Regions from separate parts of the Luteibacter sp. CQ10 genome, predicted to be linked through region 1. Evidence: riboswitches for the same ligand, from Rfam matches in the RefSeq annotation. Region 1 holds a riboswitch; the other holds the start of a gene.
What was found. Region 1 has a riboswitch for cobalamin ahead of metE (5-methyltetrahydropteroyltriglutamate--homocysteine S-methyltransferase). Riboswitches for the same ligand answer to the same signal wherever they lie in the genome.
Positions count from the first base shown of each region.

Region 2: it holds a riboswitch for cobalamin, as region 1 does, so the genes downstream of both, btuB (TonB-dependent vitamin B12 receptor) here and metE (5-methyltetrahydropteroyltriglutamate--homocysteine S-methyltransferase) in region 1, are expected to answer to the same signal.

Region 1 is NZ_JAEUYM010000004.1:341,761-359,035, forward strand. It holds gene JNG39_RS17410 (carbohydrate porin) at 1-639, opposite strand, end outside; gene JNG39_RS17415 (FdhF/YdeP family oxidoreductase) at 945-3,278, shown strand; gene fdhD (formate dehydrogenase accessory sulfurtransferase FdhD) at 3,271-4,125, shown strand; gene JNG39_RS17425 (hypothetical protein) at 4,172-4,507, opposite strand; gene JNG39_RS17430 (molybdenum cofactor guanylyltransferase) at 4,504-5,037, opposite strand; gene JNG39_RS17435 (molybdopterin molybdotransferase MoeA) at 5,034-6,227, opposite strand; gene fusA (elongation factor G) at 6,344-8,410, opposite strand; gene JNG39_RS17445 (membrane-bound PQQ-dependent dehydrogenase, glucose/quinate/shikimate family) at 8,967-11,351, opposite strand; gene JNG39_RS17450 (aldo/keto reductase) at 11,476-12,456, shown strand; gene JNG39_RS17455 (glycosyltransferase) at 12,552-13,841, opposite strand; cobalamin riboswitch at 13,884-14,098, shown strand; gene metE (5-methyltetrahydropteroyltriglutamate--homocysteine S-methyltransferase) at 14,248-16,539, shown strand; gene metK (methionine adenosyltransferase) at 16,779-17,275, shown strand, end outside.
Region 2 is NZ_JAEUYM010000002.1:232,388-236,197, forward strand. It holds gene btuB (TonB-dependent vitamin B12 receptor) at 1-1,633, opposite strand, end outside; cobalamin riboswitch at 1,751-1,985, opposite strand; gene JNG39_RS09960 (N-acetylmuramoyl-L-alanine amidase) at 2,104-3,534, opposite strand.

The DNA.
Region 1 (17,275 bases):
GTTGCGACGTTCGGGATTGATCTCGAACGCGCCGATCGAAACGTAGCGCGCGTCGGGCTGGTATTTCACCCGCGCACCCCAGTTCACGTAGGGGAACCCGGTGAAGCCGCCCGCCGTATTGGTGAGTTGGTAAGGACAATCGGGCGCGCTGACGAATCGGCAGCCGTAAGTCGAGCGGGCGAACTGCCATGTCGCGTTCATGCGGCCGGCCATGAGGTTGACGTGGTTGTCCCACTGCTGCTCCCAGCTCAGCTGGGCGAGCTGCCACTGGCGCTTCGGATACCAGTAGCCCTGGATCTTCTGGATCACGCCGATGTCGTCGGCCGCCACGCTGTGGCCGTAGTAACGCGCGAAGGTGAGGCGGATGGTGCCGCCCTTGATGCCGAACAACTTGCCGGTGTCGAAGTCGGCACCGCCGACCGCACCGCCGCCGTTGGTCGCACCGACGCGTTCGCCACCGCGCACGCTCGCCGCCCAGTCGTTGGCCCAGACGAAGCGCAGCTTCACGCCCTCGTCCTTCAGGCGCTCGACGAGGTTGTCGTCGCTCTTCGGCGCGGTCCCGGGCACGGTCTGCGCGTCCGCGGCGGAAACGCCGAGCAGCGCGAGAAACACAAGAACGAAAGCGAGACGGTGTGACATGGACGTGGGTTCCCCCCAGCAAGAACGGGGGCATCCTCGCCGCCGCGCCCGTGCGGGAACAACGCGAAGCGAGGATTATCAGCTATGCAAGTTACTCATGACTTCGGTTACGCCATGATCTTTGTGCATTGCACAATCCCAAGAACCATGCGGCAGGGCGGCTTTCACCGCCCGGCATGCGCATTTTCGGCAAGACATCATGCGGTACTGCAACACGCGTCGCCAACGACGGGCCGCACCTCGCCGTGGCGCCGGTCTCCCGGGCGTAGAATCACTCCCCATAGCCACCATCCGACGAGCGTGCCATGAGCGACACCAAGGTTCCCGGCATCGAGCCATACGACAGCCCCGCCGGCGGCTGGGGCGCCCTGGGCGCCGTGGCCCGCGCCCTCAGCGGCCAGATGGCCATCGCGCGCGAGTCCATGGCGCTGCATAAGGTCAACCAGCCCACGGGCTTCGATTGCCCCGGCTGCGCCTGGCCCGATCCGAAGGAAACCTCTTCGTTCGAGTTCTGCGAGAACGGCGCCAAGGCCGTCTCCTGGGAAGCCACCGCCAAGCGGGTGCGTCCCGAGTTCTTCGCCAGCAACCCCGTGAGCGAGCTGTGGAAACTCAGCGACTACGCCCTGGAAGGCCTCGGCCGCATCACGCATCCGATGGCTTACGACGCCGCGACCGACACCTTCAAACCGGTGGAATGGGACGAGGCCTTCCGCCGCATCGGCGCCGCCTTGCGCGCGCTGCCTGACCCGAACATGGCCGAGTTCTACACGTCCGGCCGCGCGTCGAACGAGGCCGCCTTCCTCTACCAGCTGTTCGTGCGCGAGTACGGCACCAATAATTTCCCCGACTGCTCGAACATGTGCCACGAGGCCACCAGCGTCGGCCTGCCCAGGTCGGTGGGCTCGGGCAAGGGCACGGTGACGCTCGAGGATTTCGACCACTGCGACGCGATCTTCAGCTTCGGTCACAACCCCGGCACCAACCATCCGCGCATGCTCACCACCTTGCGTGCCGCCTCGCTGCGCGGCGTGCCGATCGTGGTGATCAATCCCCTGCCCGAGCGCGGCCTCGAACGGTTCACCTCGCCGCAGCACCCGGCCGAGATGCTCACCGGCAAGTCGACGCGCATCGCGTCCACGTATTACAAGGTGAAGGTCGGCGGCGACATCGCCACGCTCAAGGGCATGATGAAATCGCTCATCGCGGCCGACGAGCGCGCGCGGGACGCCGGCGAGGAGCCGGTGCTCGACCATGAGTTCATCCGCGACAATACCCTTGGCTTCGACGCCCTCGCCGACGACGTGCGCCGCACCGAATGGGCCGACATCGAGCGCGCCTCGGGCCTCACCCGAGCGGAGATCGAGCACGCCGCGGACATCTACGCCCACGCGAAGAACGTGATCGTCTGCTACGGCATGGGCATCACCCAGCACAAGCACGGCACCGAGAACGTCCAGCAGATCGCCAACCTCCTGCTCCTGCGCGGCAACATGGGGCGCCAGGGCGCGGGCATCTGTCCCGTGCGCGGCCACAGCAACGTGCAAGGCGACCGCACGGTGGGCATCACCGAGAAGCCCAACGCCGAACTCAACGACGGCATCCGAAAGACCTACGGATTCGAGCCGCCGACCGCGCACGGTCACGACGCCGTGGCGTCGATCCTCGCCATCCGCGAAGGCCGCTCCAAGGCGATGGTCGCGCTGGGCGGCAATCTCGCCGTGGCGATGCCCGATACCGAGGAAACCTTCGAGGCGATGCGCACGCTCGATCTCGCGGTGCACATCACCACCAAGCTCAACCGCTCGCACCTGCTGCTGGCCAAGGAGTCGTTCATCCTGCCCTGCCTGGGCCGCACCGAACTCGACGAGCAGGCCGGCGGCCCGCAGTCGGTGACGGTGGAGGATTCCATGTCGATGGTGCACGCCTCCGCCGGCTCGCTGACGCCCGCGTCCGAGCACCTGCGCTCCGAACCGTGGATCGTCGCCGGCATCGCCAAGGCCACGCTGCCCGCGACGAAGGTCGACTGGGATCGCCTCGTCGGCAATTACGACTTCATCCGCGACGATATCGAAAAGGTCTTTCCGATCTTCTTCGACTTCAACGAACGGGTGCGCGTGCCCGGCGGCTTCCGTTTGCGCGTCGCCGCCAGCGAGCGCGACTGGGCCACGCCGGAGAAGCGGGCGCACTTCCTGCTGGCACCGGGGCTGGACGAAGATCCCGGCACGCCGAAGAACGGCCTGGTGCTTACCACGATCCGCTCCCACGACCAGTACAACACCACGATCTACGGCCTGAACGACCGCTACCGCGGCGTGAGCGGACGCCGCGACGTGGTGTTCATGCACGAGAAGGACCTGGCCGCGCGCGGCCTGAAGCACGGCGACCGCATCGACATCTTCGCCACCGGCGCCAACGTGGCCGACGGCCGCCAGCGTGCGGTACGCGGCTACACCGCCGTGGCCTACGACATCGCCGAGGGTTCGGTGGCGATGTATTTCCCCGAGGGCAATGCGCTCATCTCGCTGGAAAACCACGACAGCCATTCGGGCACGCCCACCTACAAGTCGGTGCCGGTGCGCATCGAGGCGTCCACCCTGCCACCCGACCCTTCGCATCGGCGCAAGACCGCGCATGCGTGACGAGGGCGTGCCGCCCGCCGGTTGCGCCACGCGGCCGGTGTGGCGCGCCGAGGGCGGGCGCATCGTCGAAGACACCGACCGGCTCGCCGAGGAGGTGCCCGTCGCGATGCACGTCGACGGGGAACCGTTCGCGGTGATGATGGCTTCGCCCGTGGATATCGAGGATTTCGCACGGGGATTCGCGTTGACCGAGGGGCTGGTGGCGTCGATCGGTGACATCGCCTCGATCGACGTGCGCGAGATGCTGGAAGGCGTGCTGGTCGATGTGCGACGCGCATCGCCGACGACGCCGGCTGCCGCGAAAAGCGCCGAACGGCTCATGCCGGGGCGAAGCGGATGCGGAATATGCGGTTCCCGCGAACTCGAGGATGTCGTGCGGCATCCGGCGCCCGTCGGTGAAGGTCCCGTCCTCGATGCCACGGCGGTCGAGCGCGCGTTGCAGGGCCTGCGTGAACGTCAACCCATCAATGCCTTCACCGGTTCGGTGCATGCGGCGGCATGGGCGCGCGCGAACGGCGACATCGTGCTCGTGCGCGAGGACGTGGGACGGCACAACGCGCTGGACAAGCTCATCGGCGCGATGAGCGTCGAAGGCATCGGCACGCGGGACGGCTTCGTGGTGATTACCAGTCGCGCGAGCTACGAGATGGTGACCAAGGCGGCCGTGGCGGGCATGGCCGTGGTGGTGGCGATTTCAGCGCCGACGGCGTTGGCGGTGCACCTGGCGCGCGAGTGCCGGGTCACGCTCATCGGGTTCGCGAGACCGGGGCGGTTCAATGTCTATAGCCATCCCAGGCGTTTGCTCGACCTTGATTCGCCGATACGATCGGCTCCCACCCTCCGGTAGGAGGTTAACGACCTACCGGAGGGTGGGAGCCGATCGTATCGGCGAATCAGGACTTGCGACGACGCAGGCTATCCTTCACGTCCACGTCGAACAGCACCCGTGTCGCCGCCGTGTTGTTTCCCGAAATCTCGAACACCAGACCATCCTTGCTCGGCAAGCGCGACTTCAATTCCAGCAGCTGCGCGCGCGGCACCCCCAGCCGCCACTCGTGCGCCGTGCCGTCCAACGACACCTCCCCATCCGTCGCATCGATGGCATAGCGCATCGTGAATGCCCTCCCGAACGCCGTGGAGCCGAGCAGCGCCACGTCGCCGAGCAACTCCGCCAATTCGTCCTCGTCGACCCGGATGCGGATCGTGTCGTTTTCCAGCTGCACCCTCATGCGTTCGCCTCCTGCCATTCGTCCGGGGTATTGCAGTTGACCAGCCCGCGCGTGTCCAGACCGTCGAGCGGAAGCACGTCTCCCGCAAGCCGCGCACGCAACGCGAAAGGCGACCGCCCCCTCGAATCGGCCTCCTCCATCATCCGCTCGAGCAGTCGACGCATGTCGTCGTCCAGGCGCAGCATCATCGGCAACGGATGCTGCGACCAACACGCCGCACGCGCGGAGCTTGCCATCAGGGGCAAGAGCACGTCGGAATGCAGGCGCGGCATGTCCACGGGCACGATCAGCCATGCACCGTCGGGAAGCACCGACGCGGCACTGGCGATGCCGCCCAGCGGTCCAGACTGTGCGTAGCGGTCCGGGATGCCTCCCGGCCGCGCGCCACTCACGTCCACGCGATCCACACCGGACTCGCGCAAAATGCGCGTGGTGCGATCGAGCAGCGTCTCGCCACCGACGGTCAGCATGGCCTTGTCGCGGCCCATGCGCGAGGAGAGTCCACCGGCGAGGATGAGGCCGCCGATCACGGCGCGTCCGCGGGATCGAGCGGCCACGCGGTGACGACGTCGCCGAAGGCGTTCGCCGCCGTCAGCCAGACATCGGCACGGGTGAACGGCGCGATGCGATAGGCGGCCTGCACGGCCAGCAGCGACGCCACCGGCTCCCCGCCGTCGGAGCGGATGGTGCCGAGCTGGAAATGGTGCATGCCTTCGCGCACTGCCGGCGCCTCGGCCAGGCGCAGGCGAAGGGGCCGTTCCGGCGCCATGCCGGCCATCGCACGCAATGTCGGCGCGACGAAGAAACGGTAGCCCGTCGCCACCGCGATGGGATTGCCGGGCAGGCCGATCACCAACGGGCCGTCGTCGAATCGCGCGGCCATCAGGGGTTTCGCCGGGCGGATCGCCACCTTATGGAACAGCTCGCGCGCACCGAGCGACGCCAGCGTCGTCGGCACGAAATCGAAACGCCCGGCGGAGACGGCACCGGTGGTGAGAATGAGATCGGCCTCGGCATCCAGCGCCACGCGAAGCGCATGACGGAACGCGTCGCCGGTATCCGGCACGCGAGCGCGGGCCACCACCGTGGCGCCCCAGCGCGCGAGGCTCGCCATGAGATAAGGGCCGTTCGAGTCGTGGATGCCCCCTTCGGGCAGCGGGCCATCGGCATGCAGCTCGCTACCGGTGGTGATGACCGCCACGCGGGGGCGCCTCGTCACGGTGACGCCATCGATGCCCAAGGCCGCGAGCAACATGATCGCGGCGGCGTCGATGCGTTTTCCCGCCGGAAGCGCGATGTCGCCGACCGCCACGTCATCGCCGGCGCGACGGATGTTCAGGCCCGGCGTCTCGTCGCGGAGCAACCGCACGACGTCACCGTCGCGTTCGCAACGTTCGACGGGAACGACGGTGTCGAAACCCTCGGGGATGCGCGCGCCGGTGGCGATCTCGCACGCCTCGGCACCGGGATAGGCGGCCGTCGCATCGCCGGCCGCGTGCATCGCGGCGACGTGGAATGTGCGTCCCGCGCGCCATCCCTCGTCGGGCATGCGCAAGGCGAAACCGTCCATGGCCGAATTGTCGAAGCCCGGCAACGCGAGCGGGCTGACGACGTCGGCGGCGAGGACGCGACCCATCGCGTCGTCCAGCCGCACGTCTTCATCGCCCAGGCGCGGCGTAGCGGCGATGAGCAGGGACAGCGCGTCGGGGTAGGCGATCATGGAGCAAGACTACATCGCCGGTACGATCGGCTCCCACCCCTCCGGTAGCCAGGTTGACGAAACCTGGCTGCCGAAGAGGTGGGAGCCGACCGTGTCCGCGAATCCCGCGAAGCGCATCACGCGGACTTGCGCGAACCCTCCTGCACCGCTGCCGGCCGGTAGGCATGGAACGCCACCGTGGCCGACGCCCGTCCCTGGCTCAGCGAACGCAACGCCGTGCTGTACCCGTCGATCTGGGCCAACGGCACGTCGGCGTCGATCTCCGTGCGTTCCTGGCGATCGGTGAGGTTGACGATCTGGCCGCCCCGCCGTTGCAGGTCGCCCAGCACGTCGCCCACCGCCACGCCCGGCGCGCTCACCGAGACGCGCATCACCGGTTCCAGCAGCACGGTGCCGGTCGCCTCCAGCGCCGCCTTCACCGCCATCTGCGCGGCACGATGGAACGCTCCCTCGTTGGAGTCCACCGCATGCGCCTGGCCGTCGAGCACCAGCACCTCGGCGCCCACCACCGGATAGCCGCGCGGCCCGTTCAGCAGCGCCGAGTGCACGCCCTTCTCCACCGCCAGCTGGAACGGCTTCGGAATGACGCCACCCGTGGTGCGGTCTTCGTAGCGGTTGGCATCGCCTTCCACCGGCGACACCGACAGCACCACGCGCGCGTACTGGCCGCTGCCACCGGTCTGCTTGGCGAGCTTGCCCTCCACCGGCCCCGACGCGCGGGCCGGCGTTTCCTGGTAAGCCACGCGCGGCGAACCCGTGCGCACCTGCACGCCCCACTCGCGACGCAGGCGTTCCACCATCACTTCCAGGTGGAGTTCGCCCATGCCCCAGACCAGCGTCTCGCCGGTATCCGGGTCGGTGCCCACGCGGAAGGACGGGTCCTCCTGCGCGAGACGCGCCAGCCCGTTGCCGAGCTTGAGCAGGTCCGCCGATTTTTCCGGGGACAGCCGCCAGGAAAGCACCGCCGGTTGCGCCTGGATGGCTTCCAGCCGCACGCGATGCTGCGAGTCGGACAACGTCTCGCCCGTGGCCACGTCCTTCCAGCCCGCGATGGCGACGATGTCGCCCGCCTCGGCGGATTCCACCGCTTCGGTCTCGTCCGCGCGCACCACGGCCAGCCGGCCGACGCGCTGCACGCGATCGGTACCGCTGCGCCACACCGCGTCGCCGACGTGCAGGCGACCGGCATACACGCGCACGAAGGCCAGCGGACCATGCGACTGGTTCACCACCTTGAAGACGAGCGCGGCCAGCGGCGCGTTCGCGTCGGGCGCGATCGCGGTGTCGCCGTCGTCGGTGTGCGCGGGCACGGCGGGGCGATCCGCCGGGGACGGCAGATAGGCCACGAACGCGTCGAGCAGCGGCTCGATGCCGACGTTGCGGAACGCCGAGCCCGGCAGCACCGGCTGGCCGAGACCCGCGAGCGTGCCGCGACGCAAGGCGGCCGTCAGTTCGTCGGCGTCGATGGGCCGTTCGGCGAGCCACGCTTCGGCCAGGGCCTCGTCGCGATCGGCCACGGCGGCCACCAGGTCGGCGCGCGCGGCGGCATGCGTCGCGCGTTCGTCGTCGTTCCATGCATGCACGCTCGGCTTGCCGGCGTCGTCGAAACGCCAGGTGCGCTCGCCGACCAGGTCCACGAGCCCCACGATGTGCTCGCCGTCGATCACCGGCAACGCCACCACCCACGGATTCGCGCCGAGCTTGTCGCGCATCTGCGCGACGGTCGCGTCGAAGTCCGCGCCGGGGCGATCCATCTTGTTGACGAACGCCATCAGCGGCACGCCATGCCGACGCGCCTGGTGCCACACGGTTTCCGACTGCGGCTGCACGCCGGCGACGCCCGAGAACACCACCACGGCGCCGTCGAGCACGCGCAGCGAACGCTCCACCTCGATGGCGAAGTCGATGTGTCCGGGGGTATCTATGAGCGTGAGGCGATGCGGCTGGCCGCCTTCCGGCGTCCAGTTCGCGCGCACGGCGGCGGCGCCGATCGTGATGCCACGCTCGCGCTCCAGTTCCATGTGATCGGTGGTCGTGGCGCCGTCGTGCACTTCGCCGGTGCGATGGATCGTGCCGGTCTTGTAGAGCAGGCGCTCGGTCAGCGTCGTCTTGCCCGCGTCGACGTGCGCGATGATGCCGAGGTTGCGCCAACGGCCGACGGGAATGGTGTCTCGGGTACTCATGGTTGAACGGTTCCTTCAAGGATCGCCAGGGGCTCGATGCATGGGCTCGAGCGAGGCACTCCCCGAGGCTTTCCCGTCGCCCCTGGCGTGAGCGGAACGGGTCAGGATCGGGGTTCGCGGCAGTTCTTCATGGCACGTGGCTCCGGTTTTCGAGAGGCAAAAAAAAAGCACCCTTGCGGGTGCTTTCGGTATCCGATGGAGGCCGGGGCCCGTCTTACGACGAGGCTCCGCCGTTCCCGGCGCGCGCGCACCCGCGACGCGCCCGAGGGGCGTTCGTTGGCAGGTGGATCAATGCGTGCTTGCACGGGGACATGGATGGCTCCGGATTCGAGGGGCGGATGCTACGCCGGCGCTTCGCTGGCGGCAACCGCTGGTTCGCTAGGTCGGGGCGCTACCGTGGATTTCAAGAGCCGTAGGCACGCTGCTGCGAAAACCGGTTGCCTCGCGCTGGATCCCTGCGTGCGCAGGGATGACGGTGAGGGAAGCCGTCGCTCCTGCGCACGCAGGAGCCTAGCGCGTGGCGACCGGTATCCGCGAAGACGCCGCCTACGGCCCTTCAAGGCAACGCATACGCCATCACGTAATCCCCCGACCGCGTCCCCAAGCCGCTGTGCCCACCAGCCGCGATCACCACGTACTGCTTGCCGTTGACCGAATACGACATCGGATTGGCCTGGCCGCCCGCCGGCAGCCGCGCTTTCCACAGCTCCTGGCCCGTGCGCTCGTCGATCGCGCGCAGGTAATCGTCCGCCGTGGCGCCGATGAAAATCAGCCCGCCGCGCGTGGTCATGTTGCCGCCGATGTTGAAGATACCCGTCGGCAGCGGCGCGTTGACGTGCGTGCCGAAGGGACCGGTATCGCGCGTGGTGCCGATCGGGCGTTCCCACACGAGCTTGTGCGTGACCAGGTCGATGGCGGCCAGCGTGCCCCACGGCGGCGGATTGCACGGCACGCCGATGGGATTGAGCCACGGATGCACCTTGCCGACGTACGGCGTGCCGTATTGCGGGGCCAGTCCGCCGCCCACCGGCGGCTCGTTGCCCGTGCCGTCCCACGGCTTCACCAGTCCCTTCGCTTCAGCGGGCCCGCGTGGCGCGAGGCTGATCATGAAGGGGATGTAGTTCGCGTTGGCGATCACCAGCTTGTTGAACGGATCGATCGACGCGCCGTGCCAGTCGATCACGCCGTCGAACGCGGGATACACGATGGTGTCGCTCAACTGCGGCGGCGTGAACTGGCCTTTGTAGACCGCCTTGCGGAACTCGATGCGGCACATGAGCTGGTCGAAGGGCGTGGCACCCCACAACTTGCGCTCGGTGAGGTCTTCGGGCGTGAGCGACGGCATGCCGGTGGAATACGGTTGCGTCGGCGAGGTGTGGTCGCCGGGCACCGCACCTTGCGGCACCGGCTTTTCCGTGACGGCGGTCACCGGTTTGCCGGTGCGGCGATCGAGTACGAAGAATTCGCCGCGCTTGGTGGTCTGCACCAGGGCGGGAATCGTGCCGCCCGCGCTGGGCAGGTCCACCAGCGACGGGCCGGTCGGCACGTCCATGTCCCACAGGTCGTGGTGCGTGTTCTGGAACACCCACTTCGGCTCACCCGTCTCGATGTCGAGCGCCACCGTGGAACTGGAGTATTTCTCGTCGAACGGACGGCGATGCCCGCCGAAGTAATCCGGGGTGGCGTTGCCCATGGGCAGGTAGACCATGCCCAGGTCGGGATCGGCCGTGTACACACCCCACGCGTTCGGCGTGCCGCGGGTGAGCTGGTCGTTGGGGCCAGGCTGCCAGTTCTGCGGGTCGTGGCCGACGTCCCAGGCCCAGACGAGCTTGCCGGTGAGCGGGTCGAATGCGCGCACCGCGCCGGACGGCTCGTTCTCGGCCTGGTTGTCGTACACCCAGCCGCCGAGGATCGCGCGATCCTTCAGCACCAGCGGCGGCGAGGTGACGAAATGGAACCCCGCCGGCACGTGGCCGAGATACTGCGTGAGCGAGACGAAGCCGTGCTCGCCGAAGTCTTCGCACGGCTTGCCGGTATCCGCGTTCAACGCCATCAGTCGCGCATCGAGCACCGGGGCCAGGATACGGCGCGGGCAATCGGTGGCCGTGCCCGCGGGGGCCTCGTAATAAGCGACGCCGCGGCAGGCGAGGTAGACGTCGGCGTCGGTGTTCGCCTTGGGATCGAAGCTCCACTTCTTCTCACCGGTCGCCGCGTCGAACGCCACCACCCAGCTGTGGCCCGTGCAGACGTACAGCGTGTTGCCCACCTTGATCGGCGTGTTCTCGAAGTTGAACTCGTGGCCCGCGTCGGTGCCGCCCTTGTCTTCGCCAGGGCGCATCGTGTCGCCGGTGCGCGCCGTCCAGGCGAGCTTGAGGTTCTTCACGTTACCCGCGTTGATCTGGTCCAGCGGCGAGAAGCGGTCGCCCTTCGCCGTGCGGCCGTAGAACTGCCAGTCGCCATCGGGCACGGAGGCATCCGCGCCGTCGGGCAGGTTGCGTGCCACCGTCTCACCGCGCGTGCCCACCGGCTGCATGAATCCCGCCGTGCCGACGGCGATGCATGCCAGCACGGCGACGATCACCACCACCGCGCCTCCGCGCGTTGGCGTCAGCCTGCGCCGCACCCAGGGCATCAGCAGGTAGATGCCCAACAGCATCGGCACGAACAGGCGCGGTTCGAGCGACCAGCCGTTGAGGCCCACTTCGCCGACGGCCCAGACGACGGTCGCGAGCAGCGTCAACGCATACAGCCACAGCGCGCCGGACGACCCACGCCACAGAAGCACGCCGGTGACCAGCACCGCCGCACCGGCGACGAGGTAATAGAACGAGCCGCCCAAGGCGACCAGCCAGACGCCGCCCGCGGCGAGCAGCAATCCGAGGATGGCGATCACCGCACCACTGATGCGTGGTGGGCGAGGTGATGAAATGATGGTCGACATGGCGCTTCTCCGAAAGAACGTGCGACTCGCAGCACGTCGCGCCGGGTCGCGCTAAGCTGATAAAGATAACCACGGCAGGTATAGGTGCCGTGTAGACCGCCTTTCTCCCACGGAGCAATCCCCCATGCGATACGTCAAGTTCGGCAAGACAGGCCTCGAGGTGTCACCGCTCGTGCTCGGCTGCATGACCTACGGCATTCCCGACCGTGGCAACCATGCATGGACCCTCGACGAAGAGCAGAGCCGCCCGTTCATCCGCAAGGCGCTCGACCTGGGCATCAACTTTTTCGATACCGCCAATGCCTACTCCGATGGCACGTCGGAAGAAGTCGTCGGACGCGCGCTTAAGGACTTCGCGCGTCGCGACGAGGTGGTGATCGCGACGAAGACGTTCTATCGGTGGGGCAAGGGGCCGAACCTCGGAGGCCTCTCGCGCAAGGCGATCTTCCACTCGGTGGACGATTCGCTGTCGCGCCTGGGAACGGATTACGTCGACCTGCTGCAGATCCATCGCTTCGACCCCACCACGCCCGTTGAGGAAACCCTCGAGGCGCTGCACGACGTGGTCAAGGCGGGCAAGGCGCGCTACATCGGTGCGTCGTCGATGCATGCGTGGCAGTTCGCGAAGATGGTTTACACCTCGCGCCTGCACGGGTGGACGGAATTCGTGAGCATGCAGGACCACTACAACCTCCTCCAGCGCGAGGAAGAGCGCGAGATGATCCCGTTCTGCGTCGACCAGGGCATCGCGGTGATTCCGTGGAGCCCGCTCGCCCGCGGCCGCCTCACGCGCGACTGGGACGAAACCAGCTTCCGCCAGGACAACGACGTGTTCGGCGGCACGCTGTACAAGGCCACCGAAGACTCCGACCGCGCCATCGTCGAGGCGGTGAAGGCCGTGGCCGAGCGACGCGGCGTGCCGCGCGCGCAGGTCGCGCTGGCGTGGGTGGCGCAACGTCGTGGTGTTACCGCGCCGATCGTGGGGGCGTCGAAGCCGCAGCACCTGGACGATGCGGTGGCGGCGATCGAGTTGAAGCTGTCCGAGGAGGAGATCGCGACGCTGGAAGGCGCTTACGCGCCGCATCCGGTCGAGGGATTCCAGTAGGCCTCGCTCCGAAGGTTCGCCGATGCGATCGGCCCCCACCCCTTTGGTAGCAAGGCGGCGACCGAAGGAGTGGGAGCCGATCGCATCGGCGAATCCTACGGAGCGCGGCCGCCACGATGCATCGCCCCTTCGATGGCATCAGCCGTATTCCGCGCCCCGTCCTCGACGCGCAGACGGTCGGCTGCACGCATCGCCCGATCGCGAGTCAATGCTTCGCCAAGAAGGCCGCGAAGCAGGACCGCGGCCCGATCCGCCCGATACCGCCACGCGGGCAACACCGCTCCCACACCCAGGCGCGCGATGCGTGCCGCGTTATCCGGCTGGTCGAATCCGTGGGGCACCACGAGCGAAGGGCGCCCCGCGCGCAATGCCTCATGCGTCGTACCGATGCCGCCGTGATGCACGATCGCGGCGGCGCGCTCGAACAGGGCGCCATGGGACGCGTAGTCCACGGCGAACACGCTCTCATGCCATGCACCCAGGCGCTCGCGCAACACCGGTGACCCCGTGAGCAACACCGCACGCCGGTCGAGCATGCGCGCCGCCTCCATGCTCTCGCGCAGGAAGGCCTCACCCGCATGCACCGCCGCCGAGCCCAGGGTGAACACCACCGGCGGCGAGCCCGCGTCGAGAAACGCACGTAGCTCCGCGTCGAGCAGGCCGTCGGCCGGTGAGTACCGACACCAGCCCGTCAGCGTCGTGCGCGCCGGGGCATCGGCAGGCAGGGCGCCGAGCAACGGCGAATACATCGCCAGCACGCCATCGCGCGCGTGCTGCCCGCGATGGAACGGATCGCCCCCGACCGACACGGGTGCCAGGCCCAGCGAACGCCGGAAGGCCCGTACCGGCGCCGTCCAGGTTGACGTCACCGCCTCCGCCGCGCGCCGCAACCACGCGCCACGTCGGGGTGAACCGCGCAGGTAGCGATCGAACCAGGCCACGCCCGTCGCGGGCGGATCGTCGGCGGACAGGAAGACCGATGGCGACAGCACGGCCGACAACCACGTCCCGCGCGAGGTCTCGCCGAGGATCTGCCCCGCGAAGGCGAGCGTCGTGGTGACGATGGCATCGGCGTCCCTGCACACCGGCGCCAGGGCCGCGTAACTCGCCGCCACGTCGGCCGCGGCCAGGTCGCGCACCACGAAACGCGGCCCGCGCAGCGGATGGAAGGCCTTTGCCGCGAAGGCGGCCTTGTCGTCGGGTTCGGCGATGCCACTCGCCATCACGAACCCCAGGCCGGCCTCGGCCACCGCGGCACGGTGCATGGCATGCGCGCCCACCGTCACGCGGTGGCCGCGCGCGGCCAGCTCGCGGCCCACGGCGAGAAAGGGAAACAGATCGCCCTGCGATCCGACCGTGGCGAACACGATGTGCCGTGGCTTCATCCGCCCATGGTGACGCATTTGACTTCGGCCGTCCGGACGGCTAATTTTCGCGGCGCCAGCGGTCTTTATCTTTGTATTCGAATACGAAGATAAAGCTAAGAGGGAAGCCGGTGCGAGTCCGGCGCTGCCCCGCAGCGGTATGTGGAGACGACGCCGTCACGGCACTGGGGCCCCGGCCCTGGGAAGCGACGGACGAGGCGGCATCAGCGATGCCACATCCACGAGCCCGAAGACCTGCCGCAGGCCGGGGAGATGCGTCTCCCCGTCCGACCTGGGTCCGCCCTTCCCCAAGGGCGGCACCGGTTCGCCCGCGGGGGCGAAGGTCGACGGCCCATCCCACGACGCCCCGGCGCCGCGTGGCGAGCCGCCCTTCCCTCCTCTTTGCCATGAAGAGGAATGCATAGCCATGCCACACGTGACCTACCCCGGATTTCCCCGCATCGGCCGACGCCGCGAATTGAAGCGCGCGCTGGAAAGCCACTGGAAAGGAGACACCACCGCCGCCGACCTGCTCGAGGTCGCCTCGCGACTGCGCCATCGCCACTGGAAGCTCGCCCGCGACGCGGGCGCCGACAGCGTGCCGGTCAACGATTTCTCGCTGTACGACCACGTGCTCGACGCCGCCGTGGCGGTCGACGCCATCCCGGCACGCTACCGGGCGCTGCACGAGCGGGACCCCCTGGCCGGCTACTTCGCCATGGCCCGCGGCCGCCAGGACGGCGAGGTGGATCTGCACGCGCTGGAAATGACCAAGTGGTTCGACACGAACTACCACTACATCGTGCCGGAACTCGTCTCGGGACAGACCTTCGCGGCCCGCCCGCGAAAAGCCGTGGCCGAATACGTCGAAGCCACCACGGCGGGGCACGTCGCGCGCCCCGTGCTGCTGGGACCGGTCAGCTTCCTGCGCCTGTCGAAGACGACCGACGGCAGCGATCCGCTCGACCTGCTCGACGCCCTCCTGCCCGCGTGGCTCGGCGTGCTCGACGCGCTGGCCGATGCCGGCGCCGACTGGGTGCAGGTGGACGAACCGGTGCTCGTGCTCGATCTCGACGACGCCACCCGCGACGCGCTGCGCCGCGCTTACGACGCCATCGCCGCGCACGGCCGCACGCGCATCCTGCTCGCCTCGTATTTCGGCGCCCTGGGAGCGAACCTCGCGCTCGCCGCGTCGCTTCCCGTCGCGGGCCTGCACGTCGACCTCGCCCGCGCGCCGGAACAGCTCGATGCCGTGCTCGACGCGCTTCCGCCGGGACGGGTGCTCTCGGCGGGCATCCTCGACGGCCGCAACGTGTGGCTGAGCGATCCGGCCGTCATCCTTCCCCGTATCGAAACGCTGCGCTCGCGCCTTTCCCGTGATCGCCTCTGGCTATCCACCTCGTGCTCGCTGCTGCACGTGCCGATCGACGCCTCGGAAGAAACCCGGCTACCCGGCGAACGGGGCCGTTGGCTGTCCTTCGCGCGCCAGAAGATCGGCGAGCTGCGCCGCTACGCCGATGCTGTCAACGGCGATGACGCGGCCAGCCAGGAACTCGCACGGCAGCACGCCGTGGTCGCCGAGCGGCTGGCGTCACCGGTCGTGGTCCGCCCCGACGTGCGCGCCCGCGTTCGCGGCCTCACGCCCCAGTTCGGCCGGCGCCGTTCCGCCTTCACCTTTCGCGCCGCCGTGCAGCGCGAGCGTTTCGGCCTGCCCGACCTGCCCACCACCACGATCGGGTCGTTCCCGCAAACGCTCGAACTGCGCAACGCCCGCGCCGCGCATCGCGCGGGCAAGCTCGATGACGGGGCCTACGCGACGATCCTGCGCGACGAGATCCGCCGCGCCGTGCGCTTCCAGGAAGAAGTCGGCCTCGACGTACTGGTGCATGGCGAGCCCGAGCGCAACGACATGGTGGAGTACTTCGGCGAACAGCTCGACGGCTACGCCTTCACCGCCTTCGGCTGGGTGCAGAGCTACGGCTCGCGCTGCGTGAAGCCGCCCATCATCTACGGCGACGTGGCCCGCCCCGCGCCGATGACGGTAGCCTGGTCGGCCTTCGCGCAATCGCTCACCGACAAGCCGATGAAGGGCATGCTCACCGGCCCGGTGACGATGCTGCAATGGTCGTTCGTGCGCGACGACCTCCCGCGCGCCGAGGTCTGCCGGCAGATCGCCCTCGCCCTGCGCGACGAAGTTCACGACCTGGAGAAGGCCGGCATCGGCATCGTGCAGATCGACGAACCGGCCCTGCGCGAAGGCCTGCCGCTACGCCGGGCCGACTGGGCCGCCTATCTCGACTGGGCCGTGGAGGCGTTCCGCATCACCGCCGGCGGGGTCAGCGACGCCACCCAGGTGCACACCCACATGTGCTACTCGGAGTTCAACGACATCATCGAGGCCGTGGCCGCGATGGACGCCGACGTGATCTCCATCGAGACCAGCCGTTCGCGCATGGAATTGCTCGACGCGTTTACGCGGTTCCGGTACCCCAACGGCATCGGGCCGGGCGTTTACGACATCCACTCGCCCCGGGTGCCGGCCCAGGCCGAGATGGCCGACCTGGTGGCACGTGCTCTCCAGGTGCTCCGGCCGGACCAGCTCTGGATCAACCCGGATTGCGGGCTGAAGACGCGGGGATGGCCGGAAGTGGCCGAGGCGCTGGCGGGGATGGTGGCGGTGGCCAAGGCGGCCCGGACCAGGATCGCCGCCGCCGTCTAGGCCTCGCTTCGCGGGATTCGCCGATACGATCGGCTCCCACCCCTTCGGTAGGAAGACTGCTACCGAAGGGGTGGGAGCCGATCGTATCGGCGAACGGGGCCAGAGGGCCCCCGGCGCCTTAACCACCATGCAATCGTCACCCCCGGGGTTTACCCTTGCCGCTGCAAACCGGCGCGGGGGCGTGTATCATGGCGCGCCCCTTTTATCTCTTTATCCGTAAAGAAGGATATATCCCCGCGATGAGCAACTACCTCTTCACCTCCGAGTCGGTCTCCGAAGGCCATCCGGACAAGATCGCCGACCAGATCTCCGACGCCGTTCTCGACGCCATCCTGGCCCAGGATCCGCGCGCCCGGGTGGCCTGCGAGACGCTCGTGAAGACGGGTGTCGCCATCGTCGCCGGCGAGATCACCACCAGCGCATGGATCGACCTCGAAGCCCTCACCCGCAAGGTGATCCTCGACATCGGCTACGACTCGTCGGAAGTCGGCTTCGACGGCGAGACCTGCGGCGTGCTCAATCTCATCGGCAAGCAGTCGCCCGACATCAACCAGGGCGTGGACCGCAAGAAGCCGGAAGAACAGGGCGCGGGCGACCAGGGCCTGATGTTCGGCTACGCCACCAACGAAACCAGCGAATACATGCCAGCCGCCATCCACCTGAGCCACCGCCTCGTGGAGCAGCAGGCCAAGGTCCGCAAGAAGAAGAACTCGCCGCTGCCCTGGCTGCGTCCGGA
Region 2 (3,810 bases), on a different contig from region 1:
ACCGGCGGTCGAGGTCGATGTTGGCGGTGCGTCGCGCGCGACGCGGCAACAGGTTGCCGTGGCTGGCATCGTCGCTGTCGTCCTCGGGTTGCAGCCACGTCGCGCTACCGGCAAGCGTCCAGTCGTCGACGGTCGTGTCGGCGGCCAGTTCGACGCCACGGATGCGGGAACGGTCGATGTTGTTGGCGCCGCCGAACGGGAACAAGGGGCCGGTGAGGCCCGCATCGAACACGATCAGGTGGTCGATGCGGTTCTGGAACGCGTTGACCGACCAATGGCCCCAACCCGGCGTGCCCTTGAGGCCCAGCTCCCAGTTGCGCGAGGTCTCGGGACCGAGATCGGGGTTGCCGTAATCCGGGTAATAGAGATCGTTGAAGGTCGGTGCCTTGAACGCGGTGCCGTAGCTGGCGGTGACGCGGAGCTCATCGGTCAGCGCGTAACCGTACAGCAGGCTGCCGGTGGTCTTGCCGCCGAACTGGCTGTTCTCGTCGCGACGCAGGCTGCCCTGCACCGAACTGGCGCCGAATTCCTGTTGCCATTGCGCGAACAGGGCGTGGTTGTGTCGCGCGTCGACGAGATAATCCGTGTTGCCGACCACATGATCCTGCTGCCAGTCGAAGCCCACCGTCGCCAGGCCGTAGCTGCCGCCCACGTGGCCCAGGTCGGCCTGCAACGAAGCGATGTCGCGATGCGTGTTGAAGGTGTCGGCGTAGACGCCGTTCTCGTAGTCGGTGGAGAAATCGCCGCTGCGACCGACGTTGAGCGTGATCAACGCATCCTTCGACGGACGGTAGTGCACGCGGCCACCGATGGCCTGCGTGGTCGATTCGGCGAAGTTGCTGCTGGTGCCGTCGTAATGGTTGCGGCCTTCGCTGCGCGTGGCGCTCGCGTCCGCGTCCCACTGCTCGTCGAAACGCCAGCCGCCCTTGAGCGACAGCGCGTTGTCGCGGTAACCGTCGCGATCGGGCTCATAGGTGAAGCAACCGCCGCCACCCGGGCTGGGCTTGCCGCGGCAGGCATTGATGCCGTCGGTCTGGTCGTGGGTGGCTTCCACCGCGTACCAGCCGTTCTTGCCGCTACCGGCGAAACCCGCCGAACCGCGCAACGTCGACCAGCTGCCGACACCCACCGAGAAACTGGGCACGAACGTGCCCTGCGGATGACGGGTGAAGATCTGGATGACACCGCCGAGGGCTTCGGAGCCGTAGAGGCTCGAATACGGGCCGCGGACGATCTCGATGCGCTCGATCTGGTCGACCGGGATGTCCTGGAAGGCGGCCGTGCCCGATGTGGCCGAGCCGATGCGCACGCCGTCGACCAGCACCAGTACATGGTCGGACTCGGTGCCGCGCAGGAACACCGACGTGGATTTGCCCGGACCGCCGTTGTTGGCGATGGACACGCCCGGCACGGCGCGCAGCAGGTCGGCGACGGAGTTCGGCTGAAGGCGCTCGATGTCGGCGCGGTCGATCACCGTGGACGCGGCGAGCACCTGCGTGGCCGACTGCTCGGTGCGCGAGGCGGTGACCATCACCTTGTCCAGGTCGGTGGATGCCTCATCGGCATGGGCGGTCACGGGCAAAACGAAAACCGTCGCGATAGCGAGCGCGAGGCGGGACGAGCGGAACTTCACGGTGTCACTCCCTACGAACCGCGCCAACCCGCGCGGCATGGATGCGGGGACGGACGAAAGGGGAGACGAAGGAGTGCCGGCGAATCGCGGACGGCCACCCTCGACAGGCCCTCCGCCAGTCCGGTGTCGCCTCGAGGCCGGTCTCCGGGCTTGCGGGCATGGGAGGGCATCCCATCGGACCGGCGCCTTCCCGTGCCATGGGCACAGTGGCATGAAGCCGGTCGTTGACTCGCTTACCGTTGCGGGGGCAGCTCCGGAATGGCGCGTTTTCGAAGAAAACGGCGCGTCACCGGATTCCCGTTTCAATCCCCGGCTTGATAAGCCGGGGATCACCTTGGGCCTGGCAAGTGTAGCTGAACGGCGGCCGTGTTGGTCGACTCGGCGCAAAGGAAGCCGGAATCTGCAAATCCCTTGCAGGAGCCTTAAACCGGACGACCTTGGAGCACGACTAGGCCGCGCGGGGTTAAAACCTAAACGCTCTCCGGCTCTACCGGTCGAGGTTTGCACGTCAGAGAGATTTCAACAGGCTTCGCGAATACGTCATCCGAGTCTTTTCCACTCACCACCATCGTGAAAGGAGAACGTGCGACGTCCGCTTCAACGCATTTATAGCCGAGCGCAAACTCAGACATGGCGCTTTCGTCTTTAGCCCTCCCGGAAGCGGATTCGCACGAGCTACCCGCCGCACACTCCTTGCGACTCGCTACCACAGTCACGGGAAAACTCGGAAACCCTCTTACCTTGCGCACGGGAATCGATACCAGATCATCGACCATCCCCTCGGCCGCAGCCGGCGCTTCGACGGAAAATTCCTCGCATCCCTTTCCTTCCTTGAACAGCTTGTAGCCTTTCGCGACCCCTCGCATCGAAGCACTCTGAAAGTCGATATCCTTCAAGGCTTTTGCGTCTTCGGAATTCGTATGGAAGCCTACCTCGATAATGACGGAAGGCATCGAAGCAAGGCGGTTTTCACCGTGATTACCGTCCTGAGGTGAAGCTGCAACCGGAAAGCCAGCGAACTTTTCCTGCGCGTGAATCTGCTCCTTCATATAGCACAATACGGAGTTCGCAAGCTTTACCGACTCATCACGACCCTTTTGTACAAACGCCCTTGTGCCACGAACGGATCCATCATCGGATGCATTCGTATGCACATGAAACACCGCCTCTGCCCCGATAGCGTTCGCATATAACGGACGACTCCGGATATCCTCGTCACGCTCACGCAAGACTTCCGTCGAATCAGGAAGAGAATGCCATATATCCGGCCTTTCGGGGATAGACTCTTCAAGGAGATACCTGGCAGCCATCATGTAGTATGGCTGCCCGCTTGGCTTATGCTTTCCAAATTTGCTCTCCCTGACATCTACCGGGGACATGCTTGCCAAGTAAAGCTCTGCATAAAGTAGAGTCGCAAAAGTAACGGATATTTCGTCCTCAAGAATTCCGTTATGCATCGACCGTTGAGGACGCCAATCGTTGTAGCCGTGATGAAAATAGTATCCATGGCCAGCAGCGACAGCTACAACGGGAGAGAACCGGCCGTTTCGATTACTCATCTCAACCCTCTTCACCTCCGGTGGACTTCTTTCCTCAGGAAACCAGAAGTACATATCCTTTCCACCAAACCTTAGCTCCAGCCCTCGAACGGATGGAACGTTCTCCAATAAAGGTTCAAGGGTCAACCATAGACCGTGCTCGAAATCCTCCATCTCCACATACGCCGAAATCGGACCGAATCGCTCGTCCATATGCACGATCAGCGACTCCGAAACCGGGTCAAGTATCGCCGTTATATGGATCGGAAGATGATCATTTTCGAAGTGTGGCCGGACGTTGGCGAACTCATTTGCGGCCGCATTGATCTTCAGTGTCAATGCGTCCCGATCAGAGATGCTCATCGACGATAACGTGGTCTGCGAGGCGTCGCTCCGGTTTGGAGATAGCGCGGCCAGAACACTGCAACCCACGACAAAAAGCAATGTCCGCGACATCTTCCGTCGCTTATTTTTTCTGCAGAGGTTCAATCCAGTTTCCTCCAGATACCGACATTCCTTGGAATCACCTAACGCGCCCCAAGGCTGGCATCAATGTTTGATTGAGACGAGAAACGTGCCCCATGCATGATTTTTTCGAACGGAGCATTTTTTTGCTCGCCGAAGGAACACTTCTATGCA